Regions from separate parts of the Leclercia adecarboxylata genome, predicted to be linked through region 2. Evidence: predicted binding sites of a transcription regulator. Region 2 holds the regulator's gene; each other region holds the start of a gene.
What was found. The regulator Fur, encoded in region 2, represses iron uptake genes when iron is present. The targets are predictions, from matches to a motif close to ATAATAATGAGAACNACTATCAA.
Positions count from the first base shown of each region.

Region 1 (10,839 bases), 690 kb from region 2:
CGTCTTTAATTTTCAGCGACAGCGTTTTCGCTATCTGTCCCGGCGCAACGTTGTGCGCTTCGGCCGCCAGCGCAACGGTGGCGGTACTCTGACCCAGCTCGATGACTTCAACATCCGGGGCGTGATCAGCAAAAAACTGGCGCACAGACTGCAAACTCATTGTTTCCTCCAGAAAAATACTCTGCGTAATCTGTCATAAGAAATTATGCTCTGTAAATATTTCCTAAGTCACCCACTTCTGATATCAGCGATTTCTGGATCCTCTTCACAATCACGGAAACCGGTTACAGTAACCGGTTGCAGACCATGATGCGGAGATTAATACTGATTACGTCATTTCCCCTGTATCCAATAATAAGAGTCGATTATGAAACCTATCCGTTTGAGCAGTACCGCTGGTATGCGAACCAGCAAGGTGGTGAAAGTGGTATATGGAACAACGTGCGGCGTAACAGCGCCCGAACCGATCGTCTGACAGGAGAGCCGTTATGTCTGCCAACCATGCTGCGTTTAACCTGATATTCCGCTTTGTCGAAAACTATGTCAGCCCCATTGCCGGACGCATCTCTTCCCAGCGTCACGTGATGGCGATCCGCGACGGCTTTATCTCCGCCATGCCGTTTATGATTGTCGGCTCGTTCTTATTAGTGTTTGCCTACCCGCCGTTTTCACCGGACACCACCCTGGGCTTCGCCCGCGCCTGGCTGGATATGGCGAAACAGTTCGAAGGCCAGATCCTCACCCCCTTCGATATGACGATGGGCGTGATGTCCCTCTATATTTGTGCCGCTATCGCTTACAACCTCGGCAAGCATTACGTTAAGTCGCATCAGCTCGATCCCTTCATGTGCGCCATGCTGTCGCTGATGGCCTTCCTGCTGATTGCCGCGCCAAAAACCAAAGGTGCGTTGCCGGTGGATAGCCTCGGCGGCACGGGGATCTTCACCGCCATTCTGGTGGCGATCTACTGTGTTGAGATGATGCGTTTTCTGAAGGCTCACAACATCGGTATTCGCCTGCCCGATCAGGTGCCGCCGATGATCAAAAACTCTTTTGATCTGCTGATCCCGGTGCTGGTGGTGGTGTTAACCCTCTATCCGCTGAGCCTGCTTATTCAGTCACAGTTTGGCATGCTGATCCCGCAGGCGATCATGGCCATCTTTAAACCGCTGGTGGCAGCGGCGGACTCGCTGCCAGCGATACTGCTGGCGGTGCTGATTGGTCACCTGCTGTGGTTTGCGGGCATTCACGGGGCGGCGATTGTCTCCGGGATGCTGCAGATGTTCTGGCTCACCAACCTGGGGATGAACCAGACCGCGCTGGCACAAAGCACGCCGCTGCCGCACATCTTTATGGAGGCGTTCTGGACCTTCTTCATTGTGATTGGCGGTTCCGGGGCGACAATGGGGCTGGTGTTCTGCTATCTGCGTAGTCGCTCGGCGCATCTGCGGTCCATTGGGCGTCTGAGCGTGGTACCGAGCATTTTCAACATCAACGAACCGGTGATCTTCGGTACGCCAATCGTCATGAACCCGGTGTTCTTTATCCCGTTCCTGCTGGCGCCAATGGTTAACGCCGTGCTGGCGTGGGCGGCGATGAAGCTGGATCTGATTGGCCGTGTAATTTCCGTTGTTCCCTGGACCGCGCCTGCGCCTGTAGGAGCCGCATGGGCGCTGGGCTGGGACTTCCGTGCGGCGATCCTCGTGGTGCTGCTCGCGGTGGTTTCCGCCATCATCTACTACCCGTTCTTTAAGGTGTATGAGAAACAGCTCCTGGCGCAGGAGGCCGAAGAGGCCCAGCGCACAGAAGAGGAAAGCCAGCAGGTGGCATAGGTAAACGCAAAACGGCAACTCACAGGTTGCCGTTTTTGGTGTTTGTACTCTCTCCCGGTGGGAGAGGGAGCACCTGTAATTTCGTATGCTTATCGCGATAAAATAATTTCAGGATAATAAAGAACCTACAGCGACTCCCTCGTCCGGCTGAAAATCGACGAAGCGTTTCCTGTAGGCCGGGGCGAGGCGCAGGGATGCGCCGAGAGGGGGCGACCTACATGGATGTAGGATTGCCCCCGACCCTAAGCCTGCGGGAATAAGCTGAGTGCACCGCGTAGCGGCGATTTTCTTTGCCGGGAGCCGGGGTAGCCAGGGGGGAGGCGGCGAGCCCCCCTGGCACGTTCACGGGTGACGCAGCTGACAGAGAAGCACAAAACATACAGTGAACGGAACCACCACCACAGTCGCATGCTCCCCCTCACCCCAGCCCTCTCCCTGAATGGAGAGGGGGCCGACCGTGCCACTATTTTTTTGTGGGGATCCCTCAACCCGATGGGAGAAGGCAACAGACCGCACAACGCTACTTAAGCGTACAGTCGCCGCACTGTTGAACATCCGGCAGGCGATAGCGCTGACAGCAGGTGCGGCGCACCAGCAGCCCGTCGCGTGGAACGACGGTGCGGTAAAGCGGGTTGTCACGGCCATCAGAAAGCTGGCGGGCAAAGAAAATTCCCTGACGCAGGGCGTCCACTTTCTCATCCCCCAGCAGGGTTTTCATTTCGGTCAGATACCAGTGAATTAAGTAGCCGGTATTGCTCCAGATAAGTTTGGCGTTGATCTCGCCCGTCTCTTCCAGCGCTTCCACAACCGGGATCAGCGCGCGGGTAATCAGCACGTCCATCCGCTGCTGCGCCGAAAGCGAGGTCGTCTGGCTGTCTTCGTGGACGTCGATCCAGAAGCAGGCGGCGCGCCCGGTCTCATGGAACTCAACGTGGAAGTGCTCAGGAGAAAGATCCAGCGCCACGTCCTGGGTAAGCAGGGCCAGCATCAATGGCGGCACCATCAGCCCGATATACCACTGCGCCCACAGCGACAGCAGCGGCTTGTTCTCGCGCGCCAGCGTAGGCTGATTACGGTAAATATGATCGGAGTAGGTCGCCAGCAACGACTGCAGCTCGGCAGGGCGTTGCCACTGTGCCAGCGTCCGGGCGTGATGCGGATGGGGTTCGTCCAGCTTGATGACATCCAGCAGATAGGCACGCGTCCCGGCAATGGTCTCACGCACCGCGTCCGCAAGCCCTGAAGGCCTGGTCGGGAGGGGAGTTTGCCAGATGATATTCTCGACGGCTTGTGCAGAACGTATGGCCATAAGTTAGCTGGATAAAAATCTAAATGATAATGATTTCCAATCCTAACTATAGATAAAACCGTTCGCAAGGAATTTTACGTATTCAGACTCAACGCTGACAAATGAGAAAATCTATCATATGATATTGGTTATCATTATCGAGCTGAGAGACGGATCATGTTGAGCAGGGCGTTAGGAAGTGGATGGGGAGTGATACTGCCGGGAATGGTGATTGCCGGGCTGGCGTGTACCGATCTGTCGCTGGCGGTCTGGAAAGTGATTATTGCGTCGGGATTGCTGATTTCATCTGCCATGATCTGGCATAAACAACTGCGGCATTTCGTGCTGCTGCCATCATGTGTCGCGCTGATTGCGGGCATGTGGGTTCTGGTGATGAATCTGAACTAACGGGAGAAAGAGAGAATTTCTAAGGAGAGATAAGATAATTGGTGCGAGGGGGGGGACTCGAACCCCCACATCCTAAGGACACTAACACCTGAAGCTAGCGCGTCTACCAATTCCGCCACCTTCGCACAGTCATCTTATTTTGTTGATATCGCCTCGTTGGTGCGAGGGGGGGGACTCGAACCCCCACATCCGTAAGGACACTAACACCTGAAGCTAGCGCGTCTACCAATTCCGCCACCTTCGCCCAGTGCGAGCAATATCAATCATGGTTATTGGTGCGAGGGGGGGGACTCGAACCCCCACATCCTAAGGACACTAACACCTGAAGCTAGCGCGTCTACCAATTCCGCCACCTTCGCATACCATCGATACAAAAAAAGTATCGTAACCACGGAGGCGCATTCTAGATGTTTTCAGCTGTTCGTCAACAGATAATTGTGCCGGATGTTTTATTTGTTGCAAAAATGGCCTGATCGGGCGGATCAGGCCTGGGGGGCGTTATTTCTTCGCCTGGCGGGTCATGATCGCGCGGTAGATCTTAAAGCGGCCGGTTTGCGCAAGCACTTCGTGGAAACCAAAGACTTCGTCCAGCACTTTCGGGTACGGCAGGAAGGCGTTTGCCACGATACGCAGCTCGCCGCCGCTGTTCAGATGACGCACCGCGGTGCGGATCAGGGTCTGCGCCGCTTCGAGGGTGGTTTCTACCCCATCATGGAACGGCGGGTTAGAGATAATCATATCGAAACGGCCGGTCACGTCGGACAGAACGTTGGAAGCAAACACTTCGCCTTCAATGCCGTTGGCCGCAAGGGTGGCGCGGCTGGCTTCGATGGCTGATGCGCCAACATCCGTCAGGGTTAAACGCACTTTCGGTGAGTGGCTGGCCAGCACGGCGGAGAGCACGCCTGCGCCACAGCCGACGTCCAGCACTTTGCCTTTGGTGTGCGGCGTGAAGGTGGAGAGCAGCAGCTGGCTGCCCACGTCCAGACCGTCACGGCTGAAGACGCCCGGCAGGGTTTTGATGGTCAGGCCATCAAGCTGATATTCGCCCCAGTATTTTTCCGCGTCGAAGGACGGTTTTTTGTCCAGACGGCCATGATAGAAGCCGCAGCGACGGGCGCTGTCGATTTTGGTCAGGGTGGCGTACTCCGCCAGCATCTGCTCAGCGCTGCGCACGCCGCTGCGGTTTTCACCGACAACGAAGATATCGCAACCCACCGGCAGCAGGGAGAGCAGGTTCATCAGCTGGAACTGGGCTTCGGGTTTGTTCTTCGGCCAGTAGTAGATCAGCGTGTCGCAGTCGGCCACGTCGGCCTGTTCGGCCACCAGGCTGAAACGGACGCGCTCGCCCATCTGACGGCTCAGCACCTGCCAGTGGTGATACTGCTGGGTGTGCGCACGGCTGTCGGCACACTCGAAACGGGCAGGCAGGTCATCCTGCATATCTCCGGCAAACAGAATACGGCTTTGTTCGAAATCATCACTGTGGCGCAGCAAGACTTCACTTGCCGGGGTAAATGCAGACATGAATTGTTCCTCTATAAACTCAGGCGGGGATTATAGTAGGTAGATGGCGCAGATTCGACACATTTGGTATATTTGCGCGCCTGACAAACAGGAGTTTTGGCAATGGCATCCCGACGAGACAGGCAATTACAGCAACTGGGCATTACCCAGTGGGCGCTGCGCCGCCCGGCGGCATTGCAGGGCGAAATCGCCATCTCGCTTCCGGCGCATATTCGTCTGGTAATGGTGGCGAAGAGCCTGCCCGCGCTGAGCGAGCCGGTGGTGGCCGACGTGCTGCGCGCGCTGAGGCTGGGTGCCGATCAGGTGCTGCAGCTGACGCCCGATCGCGTCGCCATGCTGCCCGAGGGCAGCCGCTGCAACAGCTGGCAGCTTGGCGTACAGGAAGAGATTGCTCTGGAGGGCGCGAGCATGGCCACGCCAGCCCTGGACGAACTTAACGTAAACCCGGCGGCACGTCGCGCGCTGTGGCAACAAATCTGCGAACATGAACACAATTTCTTCCCTCACGACGACTGATTTAGCGCAGGCTTTTGACATCGAAAAACGCGCCCACGCCTTTCCGTGGAGTGAAAAAACCTTTGCCAGCAACCAGGGTGAGCGTTACCTGAACTATCGGCTGGATGTCGATAATCAGCTGGCGGCATTTGCCATCACGCAGGTCGTTCTGGATGAAGCGACGCTGTTTAACATCGCTGTAGATCCTGCTTTCCAGCGCCGTGGGCTGGGCAGAGAACTGCTGGAACATTTAATTCGCGAGCTGGAAGCACGAGACGTGTTCACGCTGTGGCTGGAAGTACGGGCCTCGAACGTCGCCGCCATCGCACTCTATGAAAGCCTGGGCTTTAACGAGGCGACGATCCGCCGTAACTATTACCCCACCGCAGAAGGACGTGAAGACGCCATCATCATGGCTCTGCCGCTTGGATAACTTATAAAGGTTGTAACGATGAACTGGGACTGGATTTTCTTTGATGCTGACGAAACGCTGTTTACCTTTGACGCGTACGGCGGCTTACAGCGGATGTTTCTCGACTACAGCGTGACCTTTACCGCTGAAGACTTCCAGGATTACCAGACGGTGAATAAACCGCTGTGGGTGGACTACCAGAACGGCGCTATCACCGCGTTACAGCTTCAGCACCAGCGTTTCCAGGGGTGGTCGGATCGCCTTAACGTTCCGCCAGGCGATCTCAACAATGCCTTCCTGAATGCGATGGCCGAGATCTGCGCCCCGCTGCCGGGCGCCGCGTCGCTGCTCGCCTCCCTGAAGGGCAAGGCGAAGCTCGGGATCATCACCAACGGCTTTACCGCGCTCCAGCAGATCCGCCTTGAGCGGACCGGTTTTCGTGACTACTTTGATTTATTAGTGATTTCAGAACAGGTGGGCGTGGCAAAACCGGCCCCGCAAATCTTCGATTATGCGCTGGCTCAGGCCGGGAACCCTGACCGGTCAAAAGTGCTGATGGTAGGGGACACGGCGGAGTCCGATATCCTTGGCGGGATGAACGCCGGGCTGTCAACCTGCTGGCTGAACGCGCACAATCGCACCCTGCCTGAGGGAATCAAACCGACCTGGACCGTGACCTCCCTCGGCGAACTGGAGCAACTCCTGTGTAAACATTGATTGCCTGCCCCCCATTGATGGGTAAAATAGCCGCATTTTCGTATTCATGATGCGCGGCCTGCTGTCGCGCTTTTTAAAGAAGATTTAATTATGACGTTGTCTCCTTATCTGCAAGAGGTGGCGAAACGCCGTACTTTTGCCATTATCTCTCACCCGGATGCCGGTAAAACGACAATCACCGAGAAGGTGTTGCTGTTCGGACAGGCGATCCAGACCGCCGGTACGGTAAAAGGCCGTGGCTCCGCCCAGCATGCAAAATCGGACTGGATGGAGATGGAAAAGCAGCGTGGTATCTCGATTACCACCTCCGTGATGCAGTTCCCGTATCACGACTGCCTGGTGAACCTGCTGGACACCCCGGGTCACGAAGACTTCTCCGAAGATACCTACCGTACCCTGACGGCGGTGGACTGCTGCCTGATGGTTATCGATGCCGCAAAAGGCGTTGAGGATCGTACCCGTAAGCTGATGGAAGTCACCCGTCTACGCGATACGCCGATCCTGACCTTCATGAACAAACTCGACCGCGACATCCGCGATCCGATGGAAGTGATGGATGAAGTGGAGCGTGAGCTGAAGATCGCCTGTGCGCCAATCACCTGGCCGATTGGCTGCGGCAAGCTGTTCAAGGGCGTTTACCACCTCTACAAAGACGAAACCTACCTGTATCAGACCGGTAAAGGTCACACCATCCAGGAAGTGCGCGTCGTGAAAGGGCTGGATAACCCGGATCTGGACGCGGCGGTAGGCGAAGAGCTGGCAGGCCAGCTGCGTGATGAGCTGGAGCTGGTCAAAGGCGCTTCCCACGAATTTGACCAGGAGCTGTTCCTGAGCGGCGAAATTACCCCGGTCTTCTTCGGTACCGCACTGGGTAACTTCGGCGTAGACCATATGCTTGACGGCCTGGTTGAGTGGGCGCCGCAGCCGATGCCGCGCAACACAGACACCCGTGAAGTGGTCGCCAGTGAAGAGAAGTTCACCGGCTTCGTCTTTAAGATTCAGGCCAACATGGACCCGAAACACCGCGACCGCGTGGCGTTTATGCGTGTGGTGTCCGGCAAATATGAAAAAGGCATGAAGCTGCGCCAGGTGCGCACCGGTAAAGACGTGGTGATCTCGGATGCGCTGACCTTTATGGCCGGCGACCGTTCCCACGTGGAAGAGGCGTACCCGGGCGACATCATCGGTCTGCATAACCACGGCACCATCCAGATTGGTGACACCTTTACCCAGGGCGAGATGATGAAGTTCACCGGTATTCCGAACTTCGCACCAGAACTGTTCCGCCGTATCCGCCTGAAGGATCCGCTGAAGCAGAAACAGCTGCTGAAAGGGCTGGTTCAGCTGTCGGAAGAGGGCGCGGTACAGGTGTTCCGTCCAATCGCCAACAACGACCTGATCGTGGGCGCCGTGGGTGTGCTGCAGTTTGACGTGGTGGTTGCCCGCCTGAAGAGCGAGTACAACGTTGAAGCGATTTACGAATCGGTGAACGTGGCGACCGCCCGCTGGGTAGAGTGTTCTGACGTGAAGAAATTCGAAGAGTTCAAGCGTAAGAACGAGATCCAGCTGGCGCTCGACGGCGGTGATAACCTCACCTATATCGCCCCGACCATGGTTAACCTGAACCTGGCGCACGATCGTTATCCGGATATTCAGTTCCGCAAAACCCGCGAGCACTAATCCCTTCCCGGAGCACGGCAGCCGCCGTGCTCTGCTTAAATCTCTTTAAATCCCTGCCTTATTAATCCCTTGCGGAATGTTCTTAATTCAACGGCTTTTGCTGCTTATTGCTCGTTTTTTGCCCGATTCTGAAAGCGCGCCTGTGAGAGTGATCTATATTTAACTCAGTGTTTAACACCGGGCGCAGATGAAAGCTCCATTCAATGCGTGTTGATAAGGTTCTCATCTCGCCCGAGTGTTGATTGGTAGTAATAAAGACTACTTGCACGTAATGATTGACGCTCGAAGTCGGAGCAAAACACAGGAATACATCGATGAATACTAAAAAACTGAAGATTTCGAAAACTCTGCTGGCGGTAATGATGGGTAGCGCACTGGTATGCGGTTCTGCGATGGCGGAAACCACTGCAACCGACAAAGCGCAATCCACAGCCAATACCGCTGGTGAAAAAATCGATAACTCTATGAATAAAGTCGGTAACTTCATGGATGACAGCTCTATCACAGCAAAAGTAAAAGCTGCGCTGGTGGATGCTGATGACATTAAGAGCACCGATATTTCCGTAGAAACCGATAAAAACGTCGTTACGCTGAGTGGCTTTGTAGAAAGCCAGGCGCAGGCTGAAAAAGCCGTTAGCGTGGCGAAAGGTGTTGAAGGTGTGAAATCCGTCAGCGATAAACTGCATGTCCGTGATGGCAAAGAGCAATCTGCCAAGGGCTATGCCGGTGACGCAGCGACCACCAGCGAAATTAAAGCCAAACTGCTGGCCGATGACATCGTCCCATCACGTCACGTGAAAGTGGAAACCACTGACGGCGTGGTACAGCTGAGCGGTGAAGTAGAGTCAAAAGCACAGAGCGACCGTGCTGAAAGCATCGCCAAAGCTATTGATGGCGTGAAAAGCGTTAAAAACGATCTGAAAGTGAAATAAAAATCGATAATTCGTCCTTCTGGCTGAGGCCAGAAGGCGAGATAAGAATTAAACATGTAGATATCGCCGTGAGCAAACCTGAGCGCTCACCATGCGGTCGACATTAACTATGGTAAAGGAGAGTCATATGTTTCGTTGGGGCATCATTTTTCTGGTTATCGCGTTAATTGCCGCCGCTCTGGGTTTTGGTGGTCTGGCGGGTACCGCGGCGGGTGCGGCGAAAATTGTCTTCGTCGTCGGTATTATCCTGTTCCTGGTAAGCCTGTTCACCGGACGCCGTCGTCCATAGCTCAGGTAACCGTTATGCTGAAGAAAAGGCCCATGTTAAGCATGGGCCTTTTTATTTGACGTACATCCGGTTTGGGAAAACCGGCGGGTGTGCGCTACTGTGTAGGGATATAACAAATAAAAAAACAGGAAGCAGAGGTGGGGCAGCGAATTCCGGTAACGCTCGGCAATATTGCGCCGTTAGCACTGAAACCCTTTCGGCCAGGCCAGATTGCGCTGGTATGTGAAGGCGGTGGGCAGCGAGGGATCTTCACAGCCGGCGTGCTGGATGAGTTTATGCGCGCGCAGTTTAACCCGTTCGATCTCTTTTTTGGCACTTCCGCCGGAGCGCAAAATCTCTCGGCCTACGTCTGTAATCAGCCGGGTTACGCCCGCAAAGTGATCATGCGTTACACCACCTCCCGCGATTTCTTCGATCCGGTGCGCTTTGTGCGCGGCGGCAATCTTATCGATCTCGACTGGCTGCTGGACGCCACCGCCAGCAAAATGCCGCTGGCGATGGACAGCGCCTCGCGCCTGTTCGATGCCGGCAAAGCCTTCTGGATGTGCGCCTGTCGCGGCGATGACTACTCGGCAAGCTACTTTTCGCCGCAAAAAGAGAACTGGCTGGATATTCTTCGCGCCAGCAGCGCCATCCCCGGTTTCTACCGCACGGGGGCGCTGCTGGACGGGATTAGCTATCTGGACGGCGGCGTCAGCGATGCGATCCCGGTGCAGGAGGCGGCCCGACGCGGCGCGAATACCATCGTGGTGATCCGCACCGTGCCGTCGCAGATGTACTATACGCCGCAGTGGTTTAAGCGGATGGAGCGCTGGCTGGGTGAAAGCAGCCTGCAACCGATGCTCAACCTGGTTTCGCACCATGAGGCGAGCTATCACGCCATCCAGCATTTTATTGAAAAGCCGCCGGGCAAACTCAGGATCTTCGAAATCTATCCGCCAAAACCGCTTAACAGCATGGCGCTGGGCAGCCGCATCCCCGCTCTGCGTGACGACTACAAAACCGGACGTCTGTGCGGGCGCTATTTCCTGGCGACGGTGGGCAAACTGCTGGCCGAACAGCCGCCGCTGCGCCGCCACCAGCGGATCATCGCCCCGGCCACGGTGGTGGTTCCTCCGGCAAGCGTGGCCAGCGATGCGCTTACCACCCCGCTCGTGGATGCCCCGCAGGCCAATGACACCCTGTTTGATAACGAGGATCTGGCGTGACTTACCGCTTTATTGATACCCATTGTCACTTTGATTTCTCCCCCTTTACCG
Region 1 covers NZ_CP040889.1:2,739,634-2,750,472, forward strand. Annotated here, with positions in the region: gene FHN83_RS14875 (YbaK/EbsC family protein) at 1-160, opposite strand, end outside; gene FHN83_RS14880 (PTS sugar transporter subunit IIC) at 489-1,832, shown strand; gene fhuF (siderophore-iron reductase FhuF) at 2,353-3,141, opposite strand; gene FHN83_RS14890 (DUF1435 domain-containing protein) at 3,298-3,528, shown strand; tRNA gene FHN83_RS14895 (tRNA-Leu) at 3,568-3,653, opposite strand; tRNA gene FHN83_RS14900 (tRNA-Leu) at 3,686-3,772, opposite strand; tRNA gene FHN83_RS14905 (tRNA-Leu) at 3,802-3,887, opposite strand; gene rsmC (16S rRNA (guanine(1207)-N(2))-methyltransferase RsmC) at 4,027-5,055, opposite strand; gene FHN83_RS14915 (DNA polymerase III subunit psi) at 5,158-5,571, shown strand; gene rimI (ribosomal protein S18-alanine N-acetyltransferase) at 5,540-5,983, shown strand; gene yjjG (pyrimidine 5'-nucleotidase) at 6,002-6,679, shown strand; gene prfC (peptide chain release factor 3) at 6,770-8,359, shown strand; gene osmY (molecular chaperone OsmY) at 8,674-9,291, shown strand; gene FHN83_RS14940 (DUF1328 domain-containing protein) at 9,419-9,580, shown strand; gene FHN83_RS14945 (patatin-like phospholipase family protein) at 9,718-10,788, shown strand; gene FHN83_RS14950 (metal-dependent hydrolase) at 10,785-10,839, shown strand, end outside.
Region 1: a site for Fur is predicted at 3,260-3,282, ahead of fhuF (siderophore-iron reductase FhuF). Genes of this name have one in related genera too.

Region 2 (10,839 bases):
TGTTTGCCATTGGTGTGGCTTATGGTATGTCCAAAGATAAAGACGGTGCTGCGGCACTGACCGGTTTTGTGGGCTTCCTTGTGCTGACCACGCTCTGTTCCCCGGCTGCGGTTTCAATGATCCAGAAGATCCCTGCGGACCAGGTTCCGGCAGCGTTCGGTAAGATCAGCAACCAGTTCGTGGGTATCCTGGTGGGTATCATCTCCGCTGAACTTTACAACCGCTTCAGCGGCGTTGAGCTGCCAAAAGCGCTCTCCTTCTTCAGCGGTCGTCGTCTGGTGCCGATCCTGACCTCCTTCGTGATGATCGTTGTGGCCTTCATTCTGATGTACATCTGGCCGGTGATCTTCGACGGTCTGGTGAACTTCGGTGAGCACATCCAGAAACTGGGTTCCGTCGGTGCGGGCGTGTATGCGTTCTTCAACCGTCTGCTGATCCCTGTCGGTCTGCACCACGCGCTGAACTCCGTATTCTGGTTTGACGTTGCCGGTATCAACGATATCCCTAACTTCCTCGGCGGTGCACAGTCGATTGCTGCTGGCAAAGCAGAAATCGGTATTACGGGTCGTTATCAGGCGGGCTTCTTCCCGATTATGATGTTCGGTCTGCCGGGTGCAGCGCTGGCTATCTACCACTGTGCGCGTCCAGAGAACAAAGCGAAGGTACTGGGTATTATGATGGCGGGCGCATTCGCGGCCTTCTTCACCGGTATCACCGAGCCGCTGGAATTCTCCTTCATGTTCGTGGCACCCGTACTGTACGTCATCCACGCTGTACTGACCGGTATCTCCGTGTTCATCGCGGCCTCCATGCAGTGGATTGCGGGCTTCGGCTTCAGCGCTGGCCTGGTGGATATGGTGCTCTCCTCCCGTAACCCGTTGGCGGTTCACTGGTACATGCTGATCCTGCAGGGTCTGGTGTTCTTCGCTATCTACTACGTGGTGTTCCGCTTCACCATCACCAAATTCAACCTGATGACTCCGGGTCGTGAGCTGGCGGTTGCCGGTAGCGAAGCCGATGGTCAGGACGTGAACGTGAGTGCTGCTACCACTGAAGACGTTTCTGGTCTGGCGCGTCAGTACATCGCTGCGGTTGGTGGTTCAGACAACCTGACCGGTATCGATGCCTGCATCACCCGTCTGCGTCTGAACGTGAAAGACTCCTCTCTGGTCAACGAAGCGATGGCGAAGCGTCTGGGTGCGTCTGGCGTAATCCGCCTGAACAAAACCAGCGTGCAGATCATCGTTGGCTTCGTGGCTGAGAAGATCGCCAATGCCATGAAAACCACCGGTCCTGTAGCTGCCGCTGCCGCTTCTCCGGCGCCTGCCGCCGCACCTGTTGCCGCTAAGCCACAGGCTGTTGCCAACGCCACCACCATCGCAGCGCTGGTTTCGCCAGTGACCGGTGACGTGGTTGCCCTGGAGCAGGTTCCTGATGAGGCCTTCGCCAGCAAAGCGGTGGGTGATGGCGTAGCGGTTAAACCAACGGATAAAACCGTGGTTTCTCCGGCAGCCGGTACCATCGTTAAAATCTTTAACACCAACCACGCGTTCTGCCTGGAAACTGAGAAAGGCGCGGAGATCGTTGTCCACATGGGTATCGATACCGTTGCGCTGGGTGGTCAGGGCTTCAAGCGCCTGGTCGAAGAGGGTGCAGAAGTGGTTGCGGGTCAGCCGGTTCTGGAGATGGATCTCGACTTCCTGAACGCTAATGCGCGCTCCATGATAAGCCCGGTTGTCTGCAGCAATATCGACGACTTCAGCGGTCTGGTTATCAAGGCGCAGGGTCAGGTGGTTGCCGGTCAGACGCCTCTGTATGAAATTAAAGGCAAATAAGTGCTCCTGAGTAAGCGTTAATGCCTGAGCGGCGGGGATATCCCCGCCGCTTTTTTTTGCAGCAATCGCCCCCATAATTCTCTCCGGAGACCTTTTTTTGCGTAACTAAAGGTTGTCACTACGCCCGGCTTATAAGATCATATGCCGTTATACGTCGTTTACGCTTTGAGGAATCCACGATGAGTGAGGCTGAAGCCCGCCCGAGCAACTTTATCCGTCAGATCATTGATGAAGATCTGGCCACTGGTAAGCACACCACTGTTCATACCCGTTTTCCGCCGGAGCCGAACGGCTACCTGCACATTGGTCATGCGAAATCGATCTGCCTGAACTTCGGCATCGCGCAGGACTACCAGGGTCAATGCAACCTGCGTTTCGATGACACCAACCCGGTGAAAGAAGATATCGAATACGTAGAGTCCATTAAGAACGACGTGCAATGGTTGGGCTTCAACTGGTCTGGCGACATCTGCTACTCCTCTGACTATTTTGACCAGCTGTATGCCTACGCGGTAGAGCTGATCAAAAAGGGTCTGGCCTACGTTGACGAGCTTTCCGCTGACGAAATCCGCGAATACCGTGGCTCCCTGACCGCGCCGGGCAAAAACAGCCCGTACCGCGATCGCAGCGTGGAAGAGAACCTGGCGCTGTTTGAAAAAATGCGTGCCGGTGGCTTCGAAGAGGGTAAAGCCTGCCTGCGTGCCAAAATCGATATGGCGTCGCCGTTTATCGTTATGCGCGACCCGGTGTTGTACCGCATTAAGTTCGCCGATCACCATCAGACCGGCAGCAAGTGGTGCATCTACCCGATGTACGACTTCACCCACTGCATCAGCGATGCGCTGGAAGGCATTACTCACTCCTTATGTACGCTGGAGTTCCAGGACAACCGTCGTCTCTACGACTGGGTGCTGGATAACATCTCCATTCCGGTACATCCACGTCAGTACGAGTTCTCTCGTCTGAATCTGGAATACACCGTGATGTCCAAGCGTAAGCTGAACCTGCTGGTCACCGACAAGCACGTTGAAGGCTGGGATGACCCGCGTATGCCGACCATCTCCGGTCTGCGTCGTCGTGGCTATACCGCTGCCTCAATCCGTGAGTTCTGCAAACGCATCGGCGTGACCAAGCAGGACAACACCATCGAGATGGCGTCGCTGGAGTCCTGTATCCGCGAAGATCTGAATGAAAACGCGCCGCGCGCAATGGCCGTTATCGATCCGGTGAAACTGGTTATCGAAAACTACCCGCAGGGCGAAAGCGAGCTGGTGACTATGCCTAACCATCCGAGCAAGCCGGAGATGGGCAGCCGTGACGTGCCGTTCAGCGCTGAGATCTGGATCGATCGCGCCGACTTCCGCGAAGAAGCGAACAAGCAGTACAAGCGTCTGGTGATGGGCAAAGAAGTGCGCCTGCGTAATGCCTACGTGATTAAAGCCGAGCGTGTTGAGAAAGACGCAGAAGGCAATATCACTACTATCTTCTGCACCTACGATGCCGAGACCCTGAGCAAGGATCCGGCTGATGGTCGCAAGGTGAAGGGCGTGATCCACTGGGTGAGCGCAGCACATGCGCTGCCGGTTGAAATCCGTCTGTACGATCGTCTGTTCAGCGTGCCAAACCCGGGTGCGGCAGAAGACTTCCTGGAAGTGATTAACCAGGATTCGCTTGTGATCAAACAGGGCTTTGCTGAGCCATCCCTGAAAGAGGCCGTTGCCGGTAATGCGTACCAGTTTGAGCGTGAAGGTTACTTCTGCCTCGACAGCCGCTACGCCACCGCGGACAAACTGGTATTTAACCGTACCGTCGGTTTGCGTGATACCTGGGCGAAAGTCGGTGAATAACTGATTATTGTTTGAAAAACGCCGCGCACCGCGGCGTTTTTTTTGCATCACGATCAAGCTCTTAATCATATAAATGTTCGCGATGCGAATTAATTCCATTTATTAAAACTATTCTCTTTCTCTTCCTTTGCGCAAATTCCACGTAATAGCTTCCGGATAAGCTGCTTAAATCCTGCATGTTAAAAATAAATCGCTCATTCCGAACATTATTTTAATTAAAAATTCTCCTCCATTCGCTTTGTTACAAATGGCAATCAAATATGTGCGCTTTGTCATAATCCTGACTTTTGATCGCGGAAAAGCATTGATAATTCGCGTCGCGAAAAATAGTCTAAAGGCAGGAGATGTAAGCGGGTATTTCCGGTTGCCTCCACTTTTAACTTTTTGTTTTTCGCCGTTTAAGGCGCTTTAAATACGTCAAAGAGGATTAATTATGCGTACGTTTAGTGGCAAACGTAGTGCGCTTGCGCTGGCTATTGCCGGTGTTACAGCAATGTCAGGCTGGATGGTTTCTCCGAAAGCCCAGGCCGAAGGTTTTATTGATGATTCAACCCTCACGGGCGGTGTCTATTACTGGCAGCGTGAACGTGACCGTAAAGATGTCGAGGCAGATAAATACAAAACTAACCTGGCTCACTCCACCTGGAACGCCAACCTTGATTTCCAGTCCGGCTATGCTGCCGACATGTTCGGTCTTGATTTAGCGGCCTTCACCGCCATCGAAATGGCAGAAAATGGTGACAGCGGCCACCCGAACGAAATTGCATTCTCCTCCAGCAACAAAGCTTACAAAGAAGACTGGTCCGGCGATAAGAGCGGGATCAGCCTGTACAAAGCGGCTGCAAAATTCAAATATGGTCCGGTGTGGGCGCGCGGCGGCTGGCTGCAGCCAACCGGCCAGACCCTGTTAGCACCGCACTGGAGCTTTATGCCGGGTACTTACCAGGGCGCGGAAGCCGGGGCGAACTTTGACTACGGTGACAGCGGGGCGCTGAGCTTCTCGTACATGTGGACCAACGAGTATAAAGCCCCATGGCACCTCGAGATGGACAAGTTCTATCAGAATGACAGAAAGACCCGCGTCGATTATCTCCACTCCTTTGGCGCGAAGTACGACTTCAAAAATAACCTGATTCTGGAAGCCGCTTTTGGTCAGGCTGAAGGCTTCATCGATCAGTACTTTGCCAAAGCCAGCTACAAATTCGATATCGTGGGCGGCCCGCTCTCTACCAGCTATCAGTTCTACGGCACGCGTGATAAAGCCGACAGCGGCACCGTAAATGATATTTACGACGGCACGGCATGGCTGCAGGCGCTGACCCTGGGTTACAAAGTCGGTCAGGTCGATTTACGCCTGGAAGGGACTTATGTGAAAGCGGAAGGCCAGCAGGGCTACTTCCTGCAGCGTATGACCCCAACCTATGCATCCTCCAACGGTCGTCTGGACGTGTGGTGGGATAACCGCTCCGACTTCAACGCCAACGACGAAAAAGCGGTCTTCTTTGGCGCGATGTACGACCTGAGCAACTGGAACCTGGCAGGCTGGAGCGTCGGTGCCTCTTATGTCTACGCATGGGATGCAAAACCAGCCGACTGGCTGATCAACAGCGCGGGCCAGCGTGAAGATATTGCCTCTAACAAGATCAAAGAGTCTGCCTACAGCCTGGATGCGATTTACACCCTGCAGGACGGTCGCGCGAAAGGGACCATGTTCAAACTGCACTTCACGCAGTATGACAACCACTCCGACATCCCAAGCTACGGCGGCGGTTACGGCAACATCTTCCAGGACGAGCGTGACGTGAAGTTTATGGTTATCGCACCGTTCACCATCTTCTGATGACTAACCCGGCGGGGGATAACCCCGCCGACCGGAGACCGCTATGCTGAAAAAAATCGTACTGGTCGCGCTGCTGGCATCAGGACTGACCGCCTGCGCACAACCGCAGACCCAGAAAGAAGACACCCGTCTTAAAGAGGCCTACAGTGCCTGTATCAATACTGCTGAAGGCTCGCCAGAAAAAATTGAAGCCTGCCAGAGCGTGCTGAACGTGCTGCGCGAGGATAAGGCGCACGAACAGTTTGCGACCCAGGAGACCGTGAGAGTGGCCGATTACCAGGCCTGTATCATGGCGCGTAAAACGGGTAACAATCAGGACGTCACCAAAAACTGCGATAAGATCTGGCAGGAGATCCGTAGCAACAACGGTAAGTAAAGCTGTTTGCCACGCCCGGTGGCGCTGCGTTTACCTGAGCCTGCACATTCACAGGCCCGGTAAGCGTAGCGCCGCCGGGCTTTTTTACGTTATTACAGGCAAAAAAAAGCCAACCTTCAGGTTGGCTCAGCGTGTGCGGATGAATTATTTCGCGTCGTGCGCGTGGTCATCTTCGCGGCAGTCACCTTCGGCGCAGTGGCCATACAGGTACAGACTGTGGTTGGTCAGACGAATGCCATGACGTGCGGCAATTTCACGCTGACGGGATTCGATAGAGTCGTCGCTGAATTCGATCACTTTGCCGCAGTCAAGGCAAATCAGGTGATCGTGGTGATGCTGCTGCGTCAGTTCGAATACGGATTTACCGCCTTCGAAATTATGACGCGTAACGATGCCTGCATCGTCGAACTGGTTCAGTACACGGTAAACGGTAGCCAGACCAATCTCTTCGCCCATGTCGATCAGACGTTTGTATAAGTCTTCCGCACTGACATGATGGTTATCCGGACCCTGAAGCACTTCCAGGATTTTTAACCGTGGAAGCGTGACTTTCAGTCCGGCCTTCTTTAATGCGGTGTTGTTGTCAGTCATGCGGAATCTGTCCTGTTGCTAAACGATTCACTTCTAAAGAAGAAGTGACAGAAAATGCACCTGGGATAATGCGTCTCATTATAGAACTGCCATGACGTAATGAAAACTGCAAGTCTCAAGTAAAGTATGCTTATAAAAACGTGGTACCGCCAACAAACTTGTTACAGGGTGACCCGTTTGAACCTGGATCATTGTACAGGTATGACAGCAAAAGTTAAAAATTTGTAGCAATTATTTTGATTGCTTATACCTATCAATGCGGCGCAACTTAATCATTGCGCCGCAGCTTCATCAGGCATTAAGAATATCGTCGAGGTGCAACTCTTCGCGGACCTGCTTAACCCATTTATCTACACGCTCAGCGGTCAGTTCCGGCTGGCGGTCTTCATCAATGGCGAGACCGACGAAGTTGTTATCATCGGCCAGACCTTTGGACGCTTCGAAGTGGTAACCGGCCGTTGGCCAGTGGCCGACGATGACGGCGCCGCGCGGTTCAATGATGTCGCGAATAGTGCCCAGCGCATCGCAGAAGTACTCCGCGTAGTCTTCCTGATCGCCACAGCCGAACAGGGCAACCAGTTTGCCGTTGAAATCGATCTCTTCCAGAGACGGGAAGAAGTCGTCCCAGTCGCACTGCGCTTCGCCGTAGTACCAGGTCGGGATGCCCAGCAGCAGGATATCGTAACCTTCGATATCTTCTTTGCTGCTTTTCGCAATGTCATGCACATCGGCAACGTCTTTACCTAGCTGTTTTTGAATGTTTTTTGCGATATTTTCGGTGTTACCCGTGTCGCTGCCGAAAAAAATGCCGATGATTGCCATGAGTAAAATAACCTCTTGAAACTTAATGGTATGGTGGCGCAATTTAGCCACGGATAAGGGCAATCATAGCAGAACAGAGAAGCCTGCGGAAACTGCTATCACCCAGGACTGCACTCTGTGCTACATGAAAGCAACAAGAAGGGGAGTTTTCTGACTTAAGCTTTACCGTGCCATTTCTCAAGCTGTGAAATCAGCATCTCTTCAATAAGCTCACTGCGGCTGATCTCACGGGCATTCGCCAGCTCGTTCAGCGCATCGACGGCGTCAGCATTCAGTTTCAGCTCGACGCGTTTAAGCCCGCGGCTTTTATCGCGTTTAAGCTGATTGCGCTTGTTGATGCGCAGCTGTTCATCACGCGAAAGCGGATTGGTTTTCGGTCGTCCCGGGCGACGCTCATTCGCGAACAGATCTATTGTCGTGCGGTCCGTGTGTTCTTTGGCCATGATTTTGAGACTTCGGGGGAAACAAGACACCCTGCTAATGCCCGGGCGATAAGCGCGCCATCATACATCACCGAAAACGGCACGCCAACGACTGGAGGCCCACGGGCGACCAGTCGCTCTCTTTTTAATCAATTATTGATGTCAGCGAGGTACCGACGGATGGCGCGCAGCACCGCGTCCGGTTTTTCGGCATGAACCCAGTGCCCGGCCCCGGCAATCACATGCGCACGCGCCAGGGGGAATTGCGCCAGCAGCGCATCACGATACGCTTCGGTTACATAGGGCGAGTTGCCGCCGGTAATAAAGAGGGTCGGGTGCGGCCACGCCGGAACCGACTCCCAGCCGACGATATGGTCATACTGATCCCACAGCACCGGCACGTTGAAGCGCCACTCGCCGTCCACAAAGGATTTCAGCAGGAACTGCACCACGCCTTCTTCGTCCAGATGCTCACGCATCAGCGCGGCAGCCTGCTGGCGGGTGCTGACGCCCGCGTCCGTCACGGCATTAATGGCGGCGAAGATCTCATCGTGGCGGCGCACGTCATAATCTACCGGCGCTACGTCGATCACCACCAGGCCGGCGATACGCTCTGGCGCAAGAGCCGTCAGCGCCATCACCGCTTTGCCGCCCATCGAATGGCCAATCAGGATCGCTTTTTCGATATGGTGTTCATCCAGCGTATCCAGCAGATCCTGCGCCATGTCAGCGTAGGTCATCTGCGGCGAGCGCGGCGACAGACCGTGGTTGCGCATATCCACCTGCAGCAGCGCGTGGTCGGTCACCAGATCCCGTGCCAGCACGCCAAGGTTATCCAGGCTACCAAACAGGCCATGAACCAGGACGATGGGAGAATTATTGTGCGGCGATTGTGCAGATTGCGCTCGGGTATTCAATTTCATGGCAAAGTTCTTTTTTTACGTATGTCAGGTTAGGGTATCATGTTGACCATTCTGCCGCCCGGCTGCAAGGAAACAGTTAATTCTGACTTTTGCCGCCATTCTGGCTTGACGCTATCCGCTGTTGGGTTTTGAACTTATACTCCCAACGACTTGTATTCAGATAAGATATCGCACTGGATTAAGATGAAAACAATCGAAGTTGATGACGAGCTTTATCAGTATATTGCCAGCCAGACGCGGCATATCGGTGAGAGCGCGTCCGACATTTTACGGCGCATGCTGAAAATTGCCGCCGCCTCTCAGCCTGCCGCTCCGGCCATCAAAGAGACGCGCCAGCCTGTTGCCGTAGCGCAGGAAAAGCCGCTGTCGCCTGTCAAAGACAAAGTGCGTGCGATGCGCGAATTGCTGCTTTCTGACGAATACGCTGAGCAGAAGAAAGCAGTTAACCGCTTTATGCTGGTGCTGACTACACTCTATTCACTGGATAACAACGCGTTTGCCGATGCGACGGAATCCCTGCATGGCCGTACCCGCGTCTATTTCGCGGGTGACGAGCAGACGCTGTTACAGAATGGCAATCAAACTAAACCCAAGCACCTGCCTGGTACACCGTACTGGGTGATCACCAATACCAATACCGGACGTAAGCGCAGCATGATCGAACACATCATGCAGTCGATGCAGTTCCCGGTGGAATTGATTGATAAGGTTTGCGGTACTATCTAACCCTTGCATCAGAAGGACCAGGCAATGGCAAATCACAATCGTGCGGGTCAACCTGCACAACAGAGCGATTTGATTAACGTCGCCCAGCTTACCGCGCAGTACTACGTGCTGAAGCCGGAAGTGGGTAACGCAGAACACGCAGTTAAGTTTGGTACATCCGGCCACCGCGGCAGTGCGGTTCGCCACAGCTTTAACGAGCCGCATATTCTGGCCATTGCTCAGGCCATCGCGGAAGAGCGCGCTAAAAATGGCGTCACCGGTCCGTGCTACGTGGGTAAAGATACGCACGCCCTGTCAGAGCCTGCTTTTATTTCCGTGCTGGAAGTGCTGGCCGCTAACGGCGTGGACGTCGTGATTCAGGAAAACAACGGCTATACGCCGACCCCTGCCGTCTCTAATGCCATTCTGGTGCATAACCAGAAGGGTGGGGCGCAGGCTGACGGCATTGTGATTACGCCGTCCCACAACCCGCCGGAAGATGGCGGTATCAAATACAACCCACCCAATGGCGGCCCGGCTGACACCAACGTCACCAAAGTGGTGGAAGATCGTGCCAATGCCCTGCTGGCCGACGGCCTGAAAGGCGTGAAGCGTATCTCCCTGGACGAAGCGATGGCCTCCGGCCATGTGAAAGAGCAGGATCTGGTGCAGCCGTTCGTTGAAGGGCTGGCGGATATCGTCGATATGGCGGCGATCCAGAAAGCCGGTCTCAAACTTGGCGTCGACCCGCTCGGCGGTTCCGGTATCGAATACTGGAAACGTATTGCGGAGCACTACAAGCTGGATCTGACCATCGTTAACGATCATGTCGATCAGACCTTCCGCTTTATGCACCTGGATAAAGACGGCGCAATCCGTATGGACTGCTCCTCCGAGTGCGCAATGGCCGGTCTGCTGGCGCTGCGCGACAAGTTCGACCTCGCGTTTGCTAACGACCCGGACTACGACCGTCACGGCATCGTCACCCCTGCGGGCCTGATGAATCCAAACCACTATTTGGCCGTGGCGATCAACTATCTGTTCCAGCATCGTCCACAGTGGGGCGCAGAGGTTGCCGTAGGCAAGACCCTGGTCTCCTCCGCAATGATCGACCGCGTGGTTAACGACCTGGGCCGTAAGCTGGTGGAAGTACCGGTTGGCTTCAAATGGTTTGTTGACGGTCTGTTCGACGGCAGCTTCGGCTTTGGCGGCGAAGAGAGCGCGGGCGCATCCTTCCTGCGCTTCAACGGCACGCCGTGGTCCACCGATAAAGACGGCATCATCATGTGCCTGCTGGCAGCGGAGATCACCGCCGTTACCGGTAAGAACCCGCAGGAGCACTACGATGAGCTCGCAGCCCGTTTCGGTGCCCCGAGCTACAACCGTCTGCAGGCCTCTGCCACCTCCGCCCAGAAAGCGGCGCTGTCTAAACTGTCACCAGAAATGGTCAGCGCCAGTACCCTGGCGGGTGACCCGAT
Region 2 covers NZ_CP040889.1:3,432,467-3,443,305, forward strand. Annotated here, with positions in the region: gene nagE (N-acetylglucosamine-specific PTS transporter subunit IIBC) at 1-1,835, shown strand, start outside; gene glnS (glutamine--tRNA ligase) at 2,015-3,682, shown strand; gene chiP (chitoporin ChiP) at 4,116-5,522, shown strand; gene chiQ (ChiQ/YbfN family lipoprotein) at 5,569-5,898, shown strand; gene fur (ferric iron uptake transcriptional regulator) at 6,043-6,489, opposite strand; gene fldA (flavodoxin FldA) at 6,781-7,311, opposite strand; gene ybfE (LexA regulated protein) at 7,467-7,754, opposite strand; gene ybfF (esterase) at 7,883-8,656, opposite strand; gene seqA (replication initiation negative regulator SeqA) at 8,840-9,382, shown strand; gene pgm (phosphoglucomutase (alpha-D-glucose-1,6-bisphosphate-dependent)) at 9,407-10,839, shown strand, end outside.

Region 3 (10,839 bases), 1.2 Mb from region 2:
TTTCGCCCCACCCCTTGTGGCAACACTCCAGCGCGGCACGCATCACGTTGACGTTGCCAATGCATTCGAAGCTGAAGTCGACGCCGCCGTCGGTGAGTTCAACAATGACGTCCTGCACCGGCTTGTCGTAGTCGTTCGGGTTGATGAAATCGGTCGCGCCCATTTCGCCAGCCAGCTTGAATTTTTCCGGGTTGGTGTCCACGGCCAGGATGCGTCCGGCTTTCGCCTGCACTGCGCCCTGAATCACGGCCAGGCCGATACCGCCCAGACCGAATACCGCAACGGTATCGCCCTCTTTCACTTTGGCGGTGTTGTGGACGGCACCGATGCCGGTGGTGACGCCGCAGCCCAGCAGACAGACTTTATCCAGCGGTGCCTGCGGGTTTACTTTTGCCAGCGAGATTTCGGCGCAGACGGTGTATTCGCTGAAGGTGCTGGTGCCCATGTAGTGATAGATCGGCTCGCCGTTGTAGGAGAAACGGGTGGTGCCGTCCGGCATCAGGCCTTTACCCTGGGTGGCGCGAACGGCCTGGCAGAGGTTGGTTTTGCCGGATTTACAGAACTTACACTCGCGACACTCTGCGGTGTACAGCGGGATGACGTGGTCGCCCGGCTGCAGGCTGGTGACGCCCTCGCCGACTTCCACCACCACGCCGCCGCCCTCATGGCCGAGCACCGCCGGGAAAACGCCTTCCGGATCGTCACCCGACAAGGTAAACGCATCGGTGTGGCACACGCCGGTATGGGTGATTTTGACCAGCACTTCGCCTTTTTTCGGTGGCGCCACGTCAATTTCAACGATTTTCAACGGCTGGCCAGGGCCAAATGCAACAGCAGCACGTGATTTCATCTTGCTTTCCTTTTAGTGATGTCAGGTTTTTATTTTAGATAAGAGCGCAGCAAATGGCCGACTTCCGCCATTCTGACGGCCCGCTGATCGGCAGTGGTCTCGCCCGCCACCAGCTCATCTTTGAGGTGAATTTCAACCATCTCGCCCATCAGGCCGTTTGCGGCGCCGCGCACTGCGGCGATCTGCTGCAGGATAGAGAGGCAAGGCTCGCCGGATTCAAGCGCCCGCTCCAGGGCATCGACCTGCCCGCGAATGCGGCGCACGCGCGTCAGGACACGTTTTTTGTCTTCAGGTGAATGTGGCATCGGAGGGCTCCTGGATACTATAGGGGGGTATACTATTTTATTTTATACAGACCTGCAAACGGGAATGTCCAAAGATGTTTTGGGGGAACGCGAAAGTCTGGATGGGAAAGGTTTGATGAGAATACAGGAGAAATTGCTGCCCTGGTTAAGGGCAGTCGGCGTAGGCAGTATTATGCGTGATCGCTATTAAGCAACTTATGAATGAAACCCGTCAGGCATAAGTGATGCTTAAATATCATCCCGCGTGAAACCAACAACTATTTCGAGCGTATTGCGGATGACTTCTGCAGCCTCTTGATCGGATGTTTGTTCAAGGGCGTAAATCAACTGCAGAATAATTTGCTTATTGGTAAGGTTATCTCCGCTGAGAATAATACATCTTATCGCTGAACCTAAAACGGCAGCCTCAACGGACAAGGAACTTCCAGCTGAACGGAAGTAAGTTGCCAGCGCCTGATCCTGAAGTGCATTGAAATGCTGTGTATGCAGAGAAGTCGCAGTATTCATATTTTTCACTCTAAGGTTAATGTTTTTTATCGTATTTATGCTGTGCAGTATTCACCATGAGATGGTGCATGCTGTTGATAAGACAATTTTTTCTGGCTTCTGGATGTACGCGGCTACTGGATTTAACCTTTTGCTCAACCTCGACTGCGGCCGCAGACAGCGCGCTTCTTCTTTCAGCGTCACGCTCCATGCTGGCCATAATTTTCAGTTTGACTGCCAGCGTCTTAAAATTTATTGGACCGTTGTCTTTTAAAATTAACAACACAGCTTCGCCAATAAGATCGTCTCTCAGTCTTTCAGATTTCGTTCTGTGCATAACTGTTCTCACGTGCCTGCTTTAAGCCACAGATGTGCTAACATTCTTTATCGTTCAAAAAACAGAGCGATCAGCTGATTGTAATGGGCAATTTCTTCTTCATCTTCCGTCTGTTCTACCCGGCGTAATAACCTGGTACAGATAGCAAGACGGCTTAGATTACGTCCCTCATTCAGGATCTCACCGACAATTAAGCCCAGCGTCTCCTGCTGGCTACGCATACTGGCTTTATTAAAATAGGCGGTGATTGCCTCAGCTGAACTTTGACGCGAACTGTTGCCTCGCATAGGTGCTCCGGATTGACATTTAGGTTAGGGGTTAAACTGATGTTAAAAATATACTAAACCTCAGTAGTTGTACATGGCGATTGTACAAGTTTTTGCGATTTTAATTAGCCAGCTAAGTTAGCTTTACAAATAACAGCGTGTTAACAAGCACTTAAAATTGTCAGGCGTTCAAAAATTTACAAAACTTTCTTGCGTAAGTCTTTCATTAATAAAACTTAAGTATTACCCATCAAGCATCTCTCCCTGCCTGAAATCAGCGCTTTCAGAAGATCGTAAGCCGCTCTGCGGACCGCTCATTTCGACACAAAGGCTGTACAACTTCTTGCATGTTCAGATACGCCCTGGGAAAGGAGAAAATTTTTCAGGGCTGCGCCTGACGTATAGCTACCCCAGTTTTTCACTGCATACGGTCATCAGGCGCAATCCCGGCCTTACACCGGCTTGATATTCTGATTCATCCGGAACAGATTCATCGGGTCGTACTTACTTTTCAGTTCCACCAGCCGATCCCAGGTTGCGCCGTAGGCAAAGGCGATACGGTCGGTCTCCTCCTGGGTGAGGAAGTTGATATAGGCCCCGCTGCTGGCGAAAGGCTGGGTTTTGGCGAAGAACTCCCGGGCCCAGGCGACGCAGCGTTCATCCTCTTCGGCGGTTTCCCAGCGCCCGTGCACGTTCATGACGTAGTTTGCATCCCGGCTTGAGTAGGCCATCGCCTCGGGCGCAACCTGGGTCGTATGGCCGCCAATGGTGCCAATGAAGATCTCGCAATGAGGTGACGGCAGTCTGGCGGCGTAGTCGACGATGGCATCGATGACGCCCTCGCTGATTTGCACGAAGTTGTGCGATTTCCAGTAGTTACGCGCCCCTTTTGCCAGCAGCGGATCGAAGGCCTGCTGCCAGGCGACGTAGGGCATTACGCCGATGTGCTCGCCGATTGCCGTGCCGAACCCGCGCAGCGGCGCAATGAGTTGCTCGCCCATTTCGGGATGGCCCACATAGCACAGAGCGAGCGCCACCATCTCCTTCCCGTGCGCCTCTTCAGGCAGGAAAGGCAGCGGCGGCGCCTTGCGGGTGACCATCCAGACGTTCAGCTCTTCCGGCATCGTCTGGGTGAAGCGGGCAAACTGCGATATCACGGACCTCGCTTGATCAAACGGAAAAACGATCAGCCCGCTCAGCACGTCCGGCCCGACGGGGTGCAGCTGGAATTCGAAGCGCGTTACCACGCCAAAATTGCCCCCGCCGCCCCGTAGTCCCCAGAAGAGATCCGCGTTTTCGGATCCGCTGGCATGCAGCAGACGGCCATCTGCCGTAACAACTTCCGCAGAGAGCAGATTGTCGATGGTCATACCGTACTTGCGGCTCAGCCAGCCAAACCCGCCCCCCAGCGTCAGGCCGGCCACCCCGGTGGTGGAATTAATGCCCAGCGGCGTGGCAAGCCCATGCGCCTGTGCCGCCGCATCAAAATCACCCAGCGTGCAGCCGGGCTCGACGGTGGCCCGACGGGTGTTCAGGTCCACCTCTACCCGCTTCATCAGCGAAAGGTCGATCATCAGACCGTCGTCACAGACGGCATTGCCAGCGATGTTGTGCCCTCCTCCCCGGATTGAGATGAGAAGATGTTGCTCGCGTCCAAACTGGATGGCTTGCACTACGTCCTCGGTGGATGTGCAGCGAACGATGAGCGCGGGCTTGCGGTCGATCATGGCATTCCAGATCTGACGCACCTCGTGGTAATCGTCATCTTCAGGAAAAAGTATCTTCCCCTGAAAATGCGCTCTGAACTCATCGATTTCTGCCTTTGATAACGCCTTCATGATTGTTCCCCCTGCTCTGTTTAACCCTACTAATTATGGTAGGTTTGAGAGCGTCGGGCGTTAAAAATGGGGTAGCAAGCCGGGCCTCCCCCGACGCTTTTCAGCATAACCTTAAGGCAACATCTCTATTTCCCTACCAGACTTAGGCTTTTTACTTTTAAGGAGCCCACGCCATGAGGCGTCTGTTTACGTCGATTTTCTCCAGCCCCGAGTCGCTGCTACAGGTAATGAGCCAACAGGAAATTATTGAAGCCGTGGAGGACGGGGATCGCATTATTATCGATCAGGATGGTAACGCCTCGGTCAACTTCAAAAGCCGGGAGGTGCGGGAGGACTTTCTGCGCCATGTTAACGCGCTGAAGAGGGCCTGAGATGGGAACGGCGATCTTTATGGTGCTGATGGTTTCCGGGTACTGGTACACCAGCCGCGATCTCTCCACCCGCTTTAAAATCAAGCGATCCTTTGGCTGGGACGTCTATTTTCTCGTGGCGCTCTACGGCTGCATCTTCGTATTGCAGGGCGTGCTTGCCACCGGCCTGGTGTGGCTGGTGCTCCTCGCCGCCTCCTGGGCCGCCAATACTTTCCACTTTGCCTCGCAGGACTACGCCAACTGGCAAATGGACTTTATGAACTGGAGCTTTCTGGGGATTCAGGCACCGGTGGTGGTGATGCTGGCCTTCGCCATTCTGTTTTGTCTCTACCGTTCGAACTGGGCGGGCAGCGCCAGGCTGGACGGCGAAGGCCGCAAGCAGCTTTACAAGCGCCTGTCACAGGCCAGCGGTATTGAACAACTGCTCTATCAGTGCATGGAGGAAGGCGAACTGGCGCTGGTGACGCTGAAATCGCGGCGGATCTATATCGGCATGATCCATACCGCGACCCTGGAATATGAAAAAACCGCCAATATCGTGCTGATCCCGATGCTGAGCGGCTATCGCGACGGCAAAACGCTGAGCCTGTGCATTGAGCATAACTACAGCAAATGGTACGCCGACCACGATATTACGCTCGATTCACAGCCCAAAAGCGCGATGGCTTTCCGCAAGGTGATCATGCTGGACCAAATTGAAAGTCTTTCACTTTTCGATCCTGCCAGCGCCAGTTCGCTGGATCTGGAACGGCACGCGGAGAGTGCAGAGTGAATTTTTTTCACGATCATGAAGATGGCTCATGTTGCAGTGAAATTTAGTCGCTTTCACTCCCCTCCTGGCTCTGGCATAACGTTACTCATATTAACGTATGAGCAACATAAAGGGTGATTTCGCAACAGCGTCACGCTTTATGCCAGAGCCAGGAAACGTCACCATGAATAACGATTTCACCTTTACCATTAAGCGCAGCCGTTTCGATGAGAATTACAATCCTTCGGAAAACACGCGCATCACCACCAATTTTGCCAATCTGGCCCGCGGGGATAACCGTCAGCAGAACCTGCGCAACACCCTGGTGATGATGGATAATCGCTTCAACACCCTGGCGCACTGGGACAACCCGAAAGGCGATCGTTATTCCGTCGAACTGGACATTATCTCCGTTGAGATGAATATCGCAGGTGAAGACAATGCCACCACCTTCCCGGCGATTGAAATTTTAAAAACCAATATCATTGATAAAAAAACCAACGAGCGTATCGAAGGGATCGTCGGGAATAACTTCTCGTCCTATGTCCGGGATTATGATTTCAGCGTACTGCTGCCCGATCACAATAAAAACCAGCCTGAATTCAGCATTCCGGATAACTTTGGCGAACTGCACGGCAACATCTTTAAGCACTTCGTTAATTCTGCGGAATATAAAGCTAACTTCAGCAAACCGCCCGTGATCTGCCTGAGCGTCTCCAACAAAAACAGCTACCAGCGTATTGGCAATGTGCATCCGGTTTTAGGCATTGAGTACCAGCAGGAAGGCACCTCACTGACGGAGGCCTATTTCAAAAAGATGGGCCTCCAGGTTCGCTATTTTATGCCGCCAGACAGCGCCGCGCCGCTGGCATTTTTCTTCTCCGGCGATTTGCTGAGCGACTACACCTTCCTGGAACTGATCGGCACTATCAGCACCATGGAGACTTTCCAGAAAATCTATCGTCCTGAGATTTACAACGCCAACTCGGTGGCCGGGCACTATTACCAGCCCAGCCTGACGAACCAGGATCACTCCCTGACCAAGATTGTTTACGATCGCGAAGAGCGTAGCCAGCTGGCGATTGAGCAGGGAAAATTTACCGAGAAACATTTCATCAAGCCGTACAAAAATATTCTTGAGCAATGGTCTGCTCACTGCGCGCTTTGATTAATTAAAACGATAAGGTCACCTGTTATGAAAATATTACTTCCCACCTCCACGGCCGGCAGCCTGCCGAAACCGTCCTGGCTGGCACAACCGGAGACCCTCTGGTCGCCGTGGAAATTGCAGAACGAGGAATTACTCGCCGGGAAACAGGATGCGCTGCGTCTCTCTCTGGACGATCAGCTGCGGGCCGGGATTGATATCGTCAGCGACGGTGAACAGACCCGCCAGCACTTCGTCACCACCTTTATCGAGCACCTCAGCGGCGTCGATTTTGAGAAACGCGAAGTGGTGAAAATCCGTAACCGCTATGATGCGAGCGTGCCGACCGTCGTGGGTGCCGTCTCCCGCCAGAAGCCGGTGTTTGTTGACGATGCGAAGTACTTACGTCAGCTCACCACCCAGCCGATCAAATGGGCGTTGCCGGGCCCGATGACCATGATCGACACCCTTTACGACAACCACTACAAAAGCCGCGAAAAACTGGCCTGGGAGTTCGCAAAAATTCTCAACCAGGAAGCCAGAGAACTGGAAGCGGCCGGGGTCGATATTATTCAGTTCGACGAACCTGCCTTTAACGTCTTCTTTGATGAGGTGAATGACTGGGGGATCGCCGCCCTGGAGCGCGCCATCGAAGGGCTGAAATGCGAAACGGCGGTGCACATCTGCTACGGATACGGCATTAAAGCCAATACCGACTGGAAGAAGACGCTGGGCTCAGAGTGGCGCCAGTACGAAGAGGCGTTCCCAAAACTGCAGACCTCAAATATCGATATTATCTCGCTGGAGTGCCACAACTCCCGCGTGCCGATGGATCTGCTGGAACTTATTCGCGGTAAAAAGGTGATGGTCGGGGCCATCGACGTGGCAACCCATACCGTCGAGACGCCAGAAGAGGTGGCCGCTACGCTGCGCAGGGCGCTGCAGTTCGTCGATGCGGACAAGCTCTACCCTTCCACCAACTGTGGGATGGCGCCGTTATCCCGTGAGGTGGCGAACGGTAAGCTCAACGCATTAAGCGCCGGAGCGGAGATAATCCGCAGGGAACTGGCGGGGAAATAAGCGTTCAGGCCGGGCACGCGAGGCGCGCCCGGCTGATTACAAACGGCGGCCGCGAGCCCAGTAGGCCATAAAGCTGATTGTCTCCTTCGACAGGTTTCGTTCCCCGCTCAGATAACGTCGCAGATGCTTCACCGCGCTGGATTCCGCCGCCACCCAGCCGTGGAACCGATTATCGCTTTGCGCGCGATCCCACAGCAGTTCTCCTTCGGCCTCTTCCCGCACCTCCTGACTCCGGGTCAGGGCATACTCCGGCAGCTTCACGTGCTGTTTGACGGCCTGTAGCAGGGCTTCACCGTGGCAGGCCCCGGTCAACTCGCGCGCCCGCCAGTGCACTTCCGCAAAGTCATAGGCGCTGAGATCGATACAGTCGCCCTGCTTCGGCACTTCGATAAACACCTGTACCTGCGGGGGCGTATCACGCTGAGCAAGTTGCTCCAGGATCCCTTTCACCGCAGGCCAGGCCGTTTCATCCGCAATAATCAGTCCCTGTTCTGCCTGAGGATGGGGATCCCACTCGTAGCCCCCGCTGTCTTCGGGGTAGTCACGGTTGGGCGCGACGATCTGCAGTTCATCGCCCGGTTGTGCCCCTGTTGCCCAGGCAGACGCCGGACCTTCGGTGCCGTGCATGACAAACTCCACCTCCATCTCGCAGGCCTCGATGTTCACCCGACGCAGCGTGTAGGTGCGCAGGATCGGCCGTATCGCTTCCGGCAGAGACTTGATTTGCTCCCACCAGGATCCTTCTGGGGTCAACGCCAATGGCGTGCCGTTCAGCGACGGGAAAAGCAGTTTAATGCGCTGATCCGGTGCGTCTGATTTCATATGGCGCACGTCGTCGCCCCGGAACACGCAGCGCAGCATAGAGGGAGAAAGCACCTCTTTTCGCGCCAGTTTTACGTTGAATAAGCGATAACTCTGCACAGCCGACATACCTTCACCTTAACGCGCGTCGTGAATTTGTGATGTGCCGATGGTAACAAACGAAAATGATAATGAGAACGCTTATTAAGTGCGGAGTGCTGCGATTCAAAACCTTACTTTTCAAGGGCAGCCACGATAGCGGCTTCCATCTTCTCCGGGGTGGTTATCGGCGCAAAACGCTTGATCGGTTTGCCGTCGCGCCCGATCAGGAATTTCGTGAAGTTCCACTTGATCCGCCCGCCCAGCACGCCGGGCAATGCGTCCTTCAGGTAACGAAACACCGGGTGCGCAGCCGCGCCGTTAACCTCGACTTTCTCGAACATCGGGAAGCTCACGCCGTAGTTGATGTGGCAGGTCCGGGCGATGTCATCAGCCCCGCCGGGCTCCTGCTTGCCGAACTGGTTGCAGGGAAAACCCAGCACCACCAGCCCCTGAGCGGCGTACTTTTTATAGAGCGTTTCAAGACCTGCGTATTGGGGGGTGAAGCCGCACTGGCTGGCCGTGTTGACCACCAGAACGACTTTACCCGCATAGCCGGCCATGGAGATGGGCTCGCCACTCAGGCGGGTGGCAGAAAGTTGATGAAAATTCGTCATCCAAAAAACCTCAAAATCATGATGGCACCCTGCCACCGGCAAGGTGCCCACAGAAAAACTTACTTCACCGTTTCAATTTTAGGCGGCTGCCAGGTGCCATCCAGAATCGGCTGTTCACCCCAGTACGCGCGAATGTAGAGGGACAAATTGCCGTCAGGCGCCGGAAGCCAGTTATTAACTTTATCATCTGATGGGCGGGTTTTGCTGACATACAGCGTCAGGGAGCCGTCATCGTTGTACTTCAGGTTTTTGTTTTTGGTCCCCAGCGAGAAGCGGTTCAGCTCGTTAGGGCTGAACAGATGCTTACTGTTATAGAGCGTTAATGACCAGAACCCTTTCACCGGCGGCAGTTCGCCTTTCGCGAAGGTCACCGTGTAGTCATGGTCACCGGATAGCTGGGTGCCCGCAGCATCGTTATCGGTGTAGAAATACTGGGTTTCGTTCGGTTTGTTATCGAACATGTTCGATTTTGAGGTGCCGGTACGGTTGTAGTAGTCCACCCCAAACTCGGCGTTGTTTTTTGAACGGTTCCAGCCGTTGCCCGCCGGTACGCCGTTGTTCTTCCACTTAAAGAAATCAGCAATGACGGTTTTATCCGTCTCTACGGCGGCAGCATCCATCCATTTGCGGATTTCCGGGTTTTTCTTGCCGGCCTCGACAAGGTGACGGTACTGGGCGTACATGGCCTCTTCGCCAGGCAGCGGCGGCACTTTTTCCAGCACATTGGCGAACTGGTCGAAGAATTTCTCCGGAATAACCCAACGCGTCTCGCCTGCGCTGGCATCCGGTTTATCGCCGATGGCCGGGATTTTCGAGTATTCGAAGGATTTCATTTTGCCGTCAAACTGACTCAGCGGGTAGGTCATAATCTCTTTGATCGGGGCCTGGATCGCCGCCCGGTCTTCCGGGGTGTCATCCATCTGGACGCGAGGAATAACGTTGGCCATTTCGGTGGAGGACTGAATCACACCGTTAATGCCCTGCGGGGTTTCCCCTTTCCAGTTGGGCCCGACAAGCAGATAAAAACCGGGTTTGGTGGCGTAAGGTTTACCGACGTTACCAATCTGATTGGTGCGGGCATCGTAAATGGCGTACACCCAGAAGCGTTCGCCGAAATCGGGAACCTGGATCACAATCGGCTCTTTATCCAGTTCGAAGAAGCCCAGCCCGTAGGCCACGTCCTGGTTTGGACAGGTAACGAAGGTCTCCTCCGGCTTGATGTAGTCCGTCAGCATGCTGAGCTGGCCCATCGGCGCTACCGGCACCATGCCGCCGTTCAGCGCCGGGTAAGGCGCTTTGGTGATGGTTTCCCGACGGTTAAACTGATTCACCATCGGCCAGCCCCAGATATAGGCCTGCTGCGCGATGGCTTTGACATAGCTCTCCGGCATGGTGACATCCGCCGACGGCTGCGTGAGCTGATCGAACTGGGTGGCATGAGGAATGGTGAGCGGTTCGGTCTGGGCGAACGCGCCCGCGCTAAGCGCCAGAGTTGTAAACAGTGCGAGATACTTTATTTTCATCACGTCATTCACCTTTATTGGTTTATCTGGACCAGGTCATCCGGGATCCATGTTTGATCGTAGAATCCGTCTTCGGTGCCATACAGACGCAGCGCCACGAGGAAATTACGGTCAGGAACGGTTTTGATAAAGGCGCTGTCTTCCACACCGTCCGGTTTATTCGGGCCGAACCAGAGGTCGATAGAGCCATCGTTGTTTTTCGGGATGTTGTAATAGCCGTTGGTGGACGGTAACAGCTGATCGGTTTCCGGCATGGTGCCGTCGGTAATGTTGTAGGCAGTCACGGCCCAGAACAGCGCCGCAGGTGGGTTTGGCGGCAGGTGCAACTTATAGGTATTGCTGCCGTTCAGGAACTTGCCGGATCCGTC
Region 3 covers NZ_CP040889.1:4,658,006-4,668,844, forward strand. Annotated here, with positions in the region: gene FHN83_RS24100 (S-(hydroxymethyl)glutathione dehydrogenase/class III alcohol dehydrogenase) at 1-850, opposite strand, end outside; gene FHN83_RS24105 (metal/formaldehyde-sensitive transcriptional repressor) at 880-1,155, opposite strand; gene FHN83_RS24110 (biofilm development regulator YmgB/AriR family protein) at 1,384-1,662, opposite strand; gene FHN83_RS24115 (hypothetical protein) at 1,679-1,978, opposite strand; gene ycgZ (regulatory protein YcgZ) at 2,026-2,265, opposite strand; gene FHN83_RS24125 (FAD-binding oxidoreductase) at 2,697-4,082, opposite strand; gene FHN83_RS24130 (hypothetical protein) at 4,256-4,453, shown strand; gene FHN83_RS24135 (hypothetical protein) at 4,455-5,225, shown strand; gene FHN83_RS24140 (DUF1852 domain-containing protein) at 5,389-6,372, shown strand; gene FHN83_RS24145 (methionine synthase) at 6,400-7,431, shown strand; gene FHN83_RS24150 (siderophore-interacting protein) at 7,468-8,361, opposite strand; gene FHN83_RS24155 (glutathione peroxidase) at 8,466-8,948, opposite strand; gene FHN83_RS24160 (DUF1254 domain-containing protein) at 9,008-10,471, opposite strand; gene FHN83_RS24165 (DUF1254 domain-containing protein) at 10,486-10,839, opposite strand, start outside.
Region 3: a site for Fur is predicted at 8,418-8,440, ahead of FHN83_RS24150 (siderophore-interacting protein). Genes of this name have one in related genera too.